Regions from separate parts of the Lachnoclostridium phytofermentans ISDg genome, predicted to be linked through region 1. Evidence: a T-box and tRNA genes for the amino acid it is inferred to sense, from the RefSeq annotation. Region 1 holds a T-box; the other holds one or more tRNA genes.
The links. A T-box is a leader RNA that pairs with one kind of tRNA and senses whether it is charged. The one in region 1 lies ahead of serS (serine--tRNA ligase), so its partner is inferred to be a tRNA-Ser.
Positions count from the first base shown of each region.

Region 1 (3,431 bases):
CGGTACTTACTCCAACATTAATTAAATTTTGTATGGCAATTGGTATTGCAACCATTAGAAGCATCTTCATGACATGGTCTTGATTTTTCTTTGTGTCTTTTGTTCTCTTTTGCATCTTATACTCCTATAACAATCACTGATTATCTCGATATGTAGTAATATAGATTTTATCAAACTTTCTACTATTTTACTTACTAAATCAATTTAAACACAAGCATATTATAATTTCAATACATAACAAGACTTTAATATTTCAATACTTTAATACTTTAATATTTCAATACTTTAATATTTCTATACTTAATCAGTTTATAAGACAAATATGCCAAGGTAAACTAGAAAACTAATTTTCCTTGGCATATTTTATTTCTATATATTTAATGTATCTTACTTAATTACAGTCTTTCCACCCATGTATGGTTGTAAAGCTTTTGGAATGTTAATGCTTCCATCTTCATTTAAATTGTTTTCTAAGAATGCAATTAACATTCTAGGAGGAGCAACTACAGTGTTGTTAAGGGTATGAGCAAAGTATTTACCATTTTCTCCTACCACACGAATCTTTAAACGACGAGCCTGAGCATCACCAAGATTAGAGCAGCTACCTACTTCGAAGTACTTCTTCTGTCTTGGAGACCAAGCTTCAACGTCAATAGACTTCACCTTAAGGTCTGCAAGGTCACCAGAACAGCACTCAAGGGTACGAACAGGAATATCTAAGGAACGGAATAAATCAACAGTATTTTCCCATAGTTTCTCGAACCACATCATACTATCTTCTGGATTACATACTACGATCATTTCCTGCTTCTCAAACTGATGGATACGATAAACTCCTCTTTCCTCAATACCATGAGCACCTTTTTCTTTACGGAAACATGGAGAATAACTTGTTAAAGTTTGTGGAAGAGTCTCCTCTGGTAAAATAGTATCTATAAATTTACCAATCATGGAATGCTCACTTGTTCCGATTAAGTAAAGGTCTTCCCCTTCAATCTTATACATCATGGCATCCATCTCAGCAAAACTCATAACGCCAGTAACAACGTCGCTACGAATCATAAATGGTGGAATGCAGTAAGTAAATCCACGATCAATCATGAAGTCTCTTGCATAAGAAATTACTGCTGAATGAAGTCTAGCGATATCTCCCATCAAATAATAGAAGCCATTTCCTGCTACCTTTCTTGCACTATCAAGGTCTAAGCCATTGAATTTTTCCATGATTTCTGCATGATATGGAATTTCGAAATCAGGAACCACTGGTTCACCATAACGCTTGATTTCTACATTTTCGCTATCATCTTTACCAATTGGTACACTTGCGTCAATGATGTTTGGAAGTGTCATCATGATTGTCTTGATTCTCTCTTGAAGCTCATTTTCTCTTTCTTCTAACTCTGCTAAACGCTCAGACTCCTTAGTAACGAGCTGCTTCATCTCTTCAGCTTCTTCACGTTTTCCCTGAGCCATTAAGCCACCGATTTTTTTAGAAATCGCATTACGATCCGCTCTTAAGTTATCCGCTTCTCCTTTTGCATTTCTAGACTCTACGTCTAGTGCAATCACTTCATCTACTAGAGGAAGCTTGTGGTCCTGGAACTTATTCTTAATATTTTGTCTTACAACTTCTGGATTCTCTCTTACAAATTTTAAATCTAACATGTGTATCCTCCTTTTTACGTTACAGTAAAATTAATATATTCTGTGACATTAATATTTTAAGATGAGTTATTACATATATTAATACATCTAAATAAACATCCATTTCCTACTGGAAATTACTCTTTATATTGACTGTCACATTGCTTGCTGAGGTAAAAAAGATATAAAAAAAGCCCTTCACCTCATGCATTAATTACATGGGACGAAAGGATTCCGCGTTGCCACCCAAATTGCCGTTAAACCGGCCACTCAATAAAGTACGCTAAAGGGTACTAACCTTGCAGCTTTCACTGCCGGCTCCAAAAGTGGATAGATTTTTTCTTTGACCGATTCACACCAACCATCAGCTCTCTGAACAAATACAAAAATCGTAGCTTTTATCATCACCGTGATAACTTATAGTTTTGCTTATTATAAACTATTTATTCCATATTTTCAAGTAGATATTTTTATAGCAGTTAATTTCTATTTTTATAGCAGTTAATTTCAGATAGCTATATTAAAATACTATCTTTAAGTAGATATTTTTAAGTAACTATTTTCAAATAGCTATATTTCAAATAATATTTATAAGCATACAATCATACCACATCACTAAATTATTCTTGCTGATATCGTAAGTAATATAATCATCAGATATACATACTTTTGTGATCTAAGTACGAAGATTGAGGTACTTTACTTATGAAATCAACAAGAATAATTACTGAAGCTAATATCATTTTACATAAATTTAGCTATCCATGCTGCAAAAGCATTTGCAATATCCTGCAAAAACTTAATTGTACTTTCGTTTGAGATATTTCCTTGTTCATCTAAACTATTCGTAATGTTAGAAAGATATACTTCTGGCTGCTGCATCGTATATACATTTAGAAAGGACAACACTTGACGTAGATGGTGATTTGCTCCAAAGCCTCCAATATTTCCAGGAGAAACACTAAAGACTGCTCCCGGCTTACCCGACCAAACATTTTGTCCATATGGTCTTGATGCTATGTCCAATGCATTCTTTAGTACAGGAGGAATGGAACGATTATATTCAGGTGTTACAAATAAAAATCCATCCAACTCTTTTACTTCTTTACGGAATGTCTCCCATTCCATAGGTGTATTTCCATCATCATCATAATCCTGATTATACATTTGCAACTTACTGATATCAATAAATTTCATTTCATATCCTTCTGGTATAAGAGACTGAAATGTATTTGCTACCTTTTTACAAAAGGAATCTCTTCTTAAACTACCAACAAAAACACCAATTGTAACGCTCATTTAAATTTCCTCCTTTATATTAAAACTCAATTCCTAATCTGGCTGGTTGTTTTTTATCATAAGGATGCTTAATTTTTTTCATCTCTGTTACATAATCTGCGAGCTCTACTAATTCTTCCTCTGGGTCTCTTCCTGTAAGAATGACTTCTAAGTCACTCCGTTTTTCTTTCAGAAATTTTACTAATGTTTCTCTCTCAATCATATTGTAATTATACGTGGATATGATTTCATCCAAAATCAAAACATCGGCATCCTTTGACATTGTGATAGCTTTTTGCAATAATTCCTGATACGCTTGTTTTGCCTCTGCTTTATTTTCTTCTTTCATAAAATTAAAAAAACCGAAATTTCTTTCTTCTGTAACTACCGTTATATTCGGAATCCCACGAAGGATTTTAAGCTCAGATGAAGAACCATCCTTAAAAAACTGTACCACAAGTACTTTAAGTCCGCTACCAGCAGCACGTACGGATAAGCCCATGGCAGCC
Region 1 is NC_010001.1:1,403,778-1,407,208, reverse strand. Features, by position in the region: gene CPHY_RS05885 (MATE family efflux transporter) at 1-115, opposite strand, end outside; gene serS (serine--tRNA ligase) at 388-1,665, opposite strand; T-box leader at 1,861-2,058, opposite strand; gene CPHY_RS05875 (NADPH-dependent FMN reductase) at 2,389-2,943, opposite strand; gene CPHY_RS05870 (cob(I)yrinic acid a,c-diamide adenosyltransferase) at 2,963-3,431, opposite strand, start outside.

Region 2 (3,431 bases), 1.0 Mb from region 1:
ATCCCAAGTTTTTATATCTACTTTCTTTCACTGCAAATATTACGGGATTAACAGATATGGACTTAGAATTTTTTAAAACAGAACTTGAGATAGAAGCATTCCATATGCTGTTTGAGGACCATACGGCATCATAATCCTTTTGCGATGATTTTATCATAGAAGGAATATTTAAAGACCCTGTGTACTCAAACTTTAAATTAATTTTATTTTTTTCTGCAAATTCCATGAGCATTTGCTCTAAATCCTTATTTTCGCTGCTTGACAAAACAGTGAATGAATTGTCTCCTTCTCTCTTATTCTCAAAAGAACATGAGCTTAGAGAAAATAATAAAGCTGCCAGCAAAAGGACAACAGCTATTTTTTTGTACAAAATTATCACTCCTCACCTTTTCACATTATATAAATGCAATTATAACATATATTATTTGGAATTTATACTTAATTTTACCATTAAATCGTTTCTACCTGCTTCAACGCTGACATCAGTTTCCGGTCGGATAATGCCTGAGTGCAAACAAAAAGCACCTACAAATATAAGTGCCATAGTTTATCACAGTAATAACTGATAAGCCCGATTTAATTGAATAAATTAGAGCGAAAAATAATTACCTTTCAAAGCCGATATCACTGATACAACAGCAATGGTATTATGAAAAAAAATCCGTTCACCACCCTTACACAATGATACTTTGACTATGCTTGGATTATAACAACAAAATAAAAGAGTTGACATTCAATATAAAATCGTGCATGTCAACCCTTTACTCAATTTCTTTCCTTGGCTATTCTAGAATAACTGTAAATGCATTTTCCTGTGAAAAATAGAAGTACAATAAGAAATAAAATCACGCACCAAGAAAATGCAATGTAAAATTTCTCAATTTTCCCTGTATAGCGAAACGCGATAGGTATGAAACCATATACTTGAAAAAAGATTGCCCAGCCACAGAACAGGAATGGGTAGTTTTTCATTCTCGTTTTTCTAACTGTTGTAAAAATCAGCAGGAATAGCATAGTCCAAAAGGCATAGGAAATAATCAGTTGTATCGTCCATCCGCCTCGATAGGCATAGGACAGAAAGATCATTATCATATTTGCACTGGTTATCCTTGGAAGAAAGTACGCACAAGGCAAAAAGGTTCCCCAACCAATCACAAGTCCTGGATGCTTTTGAATAGCCTGGCAGATAATACCACACAATATCAGGTAACCTCCCAAAACTGCCAACAAAATATTTAGGAAAAGCCCCAAAACCATGCATTGTAAACCTACACCCAGTAAAATCCATCCAACAACTTTTCGTGTCGGATACTTCGATACTGATTCCGAGGATTCTGAGGATTCTGACGATTTAGACTCTGTATTTATCTTTGGCTCTTGATCCTTAACGAGATTATCAAGAGAAACATCAAACAACTCGCTTAAAGCGATAAGTTTATCTAAATCAGGAACGCTACCACCAGTTTCCCATTTTGAAATAGACTGTCGAGAAACACCTAACTTCTCTGCAAGATCGCCTTGAGATAAGTGATGCTCTGTACGAAACATTACAATTTTTTCTCCCAATTTCATAATATACCTCCTTTACTGCTTGTAGTATAGCAAATACTGGAAGAGATGTCGACCAAGTAAGCTTGAAATATTAGCAACTCTCAGTTGCAGTGGGGTTTTTTGTCCATTTGCGTGAAAATAAATGAGTGTATTGATTTGGTTTATCTATGTTGTTAATAACAAAAAAATCCCAACCCCGAAGGATTAGGACTAATCATTATGAACGGAGACGGTGGGATTCGAACCCACGTGCCCTTGCAGGCAACCTGATTTCGAGTCAGGCTCGTTATGGCCTCTTCGATACATCTCCTAATATTCATGATATTGCTACCACACGAGTATTTATTATACATGATAAATTGAAATTTGGCAATCCTCTATTTCTACAAAATAGGAATGCACTTTATATGAATAATATCATCTCTGTATGCTTTCTATGAACCTTTATGATCGCACTTGAATTTAACAAATAAATATCTATAATATACTTAGGAGATATCAAATCTCACTTTGCTATCATTTTTTTCCAAATAATGAATTATATGCGAACTCATAAGGAGGTTCTACCTATGTCTCAAAATTCAGTTAATCAATGGTATGAAACCAAAGATAATGTTAATGAAATGAAGTCTTGGAAAGGCTTGAAGATATGGGAAAAGGAGGTTATAAGTCACTTTCCGAAAAACGCATCGATTTTAAATATTGGATGCGGTTTGGGAAGGGAAGCATTTGCATTAAGTGACTTGGGCTTTTCCGTGGTTGGAATAGATATTTCACATTCTATCATTACAGAGGTTACGGCTTTAGCAGAATCAACAGGTTATTCTATCCCCTTCTATCCTTACGATGGACGTCATATTCCATTCGATGACAATACCTTTGATGTGATTATACTCTGGGCACAGACCTTTGGGTTACTATACGGAGCTGATTATAAGCAAAGTTTTTTTTCAGAATGTAATCGATTATTGAGAAAAGACGGAATTTTAAGTTTTTCTGGTCATGACTATGAATATATATCAGATACACACGAACTATGCTTAGAAGGTCGAAAGTTTTATCCATACAGTAGTAAAGAAATATATTGGGAAACGTTTCTTCCAGATGAACTTTCCTCTTATGCAAAGCAGAATAATTTTACAATCCTTTTGTCTGGGCGTGGTGAAATCTACAAACCTGAGGATGGTGTTATTCTACACTGTCTATGTAAGAAATAGATCATGGAAGGATATTTAAAGTATTTAAAAGAAATAGAGTTGGAAGGATATTGAAAATTTTTTAAAAGAAATAGACAATTATAGCAATTGCAACTATAAGAAACTTATTTAAGAGGAGGGTTGTATATGAAGAAAAAATTATTGGCGCTAGCTAATCCTTTGGGGTTGTTAATCTATCTCATTTATACCATAACAAATAGATTTATCATTGAGTTACCTGATAGTATTTCTATTCCAACTTTTTTAGTATCAGTTATTCTGATGCTAATTGGTATTACATATAGCGGATATTGCTTTGGTAAACATAAAAATCCATATGATTTTAAATAGAAATTTGGTGAAAGCATTTAGCATTATAATGAAGGGTTATAGCAACATAGCTCACTAATACAGCACAAAAAAGGTACCTTGATTTGGTCTGTAAAGTCCATTTCAAGGTATCTTTTCATGTCACAAATATTATTTGTAATCCTCGTAATATAATTACTCCTTATCCTCGAATCTTAATATCACCAGAAGTTGTATTTGCCTCGACCTTACATCCACCATTTCCAAAAACATAACTTCCATTTCGATATAGATTACTATTACTTCCTTCAAAAGTAAGGCTACGCGTACCGCTCACGGTTCGAATATTTGCTTCATACCCATTGCCATGATTTT
Region 2 is NC_010001.1:2,425,956-2,429,386, reverse strand. Features, by position in the region: gene CPHY_RS10190 (substrate-binding domain-containing protein) at 1-379, opposite strand, end outside; gene CPHY_RS20805 (helix-turn-helix domain-containing protein) at 766-1,572, opposite strand; tRNA gene CPHY_RS10180 (tRNA-Ser) at 1,776-1,861, opposite strand; gene CPHY_RS10175 (class I SAM-dependent methyltransferase) at 2,121-2,768, shown strand; gene CPHY_RS10170 (hypothetical protein) at 2,895-3,098, shown strand; gene CPHY_RS10165 (DUF4097 family beta strand repeat-containing protein) at 3,259-3,431, opposite strand, start outside.
Region 2: it has a tRNA-Ser gene. The T-box ahead of serS (serine--tRNA ligase) is inferred to sense a tRNA for this amino acid. The anticodon was not compared.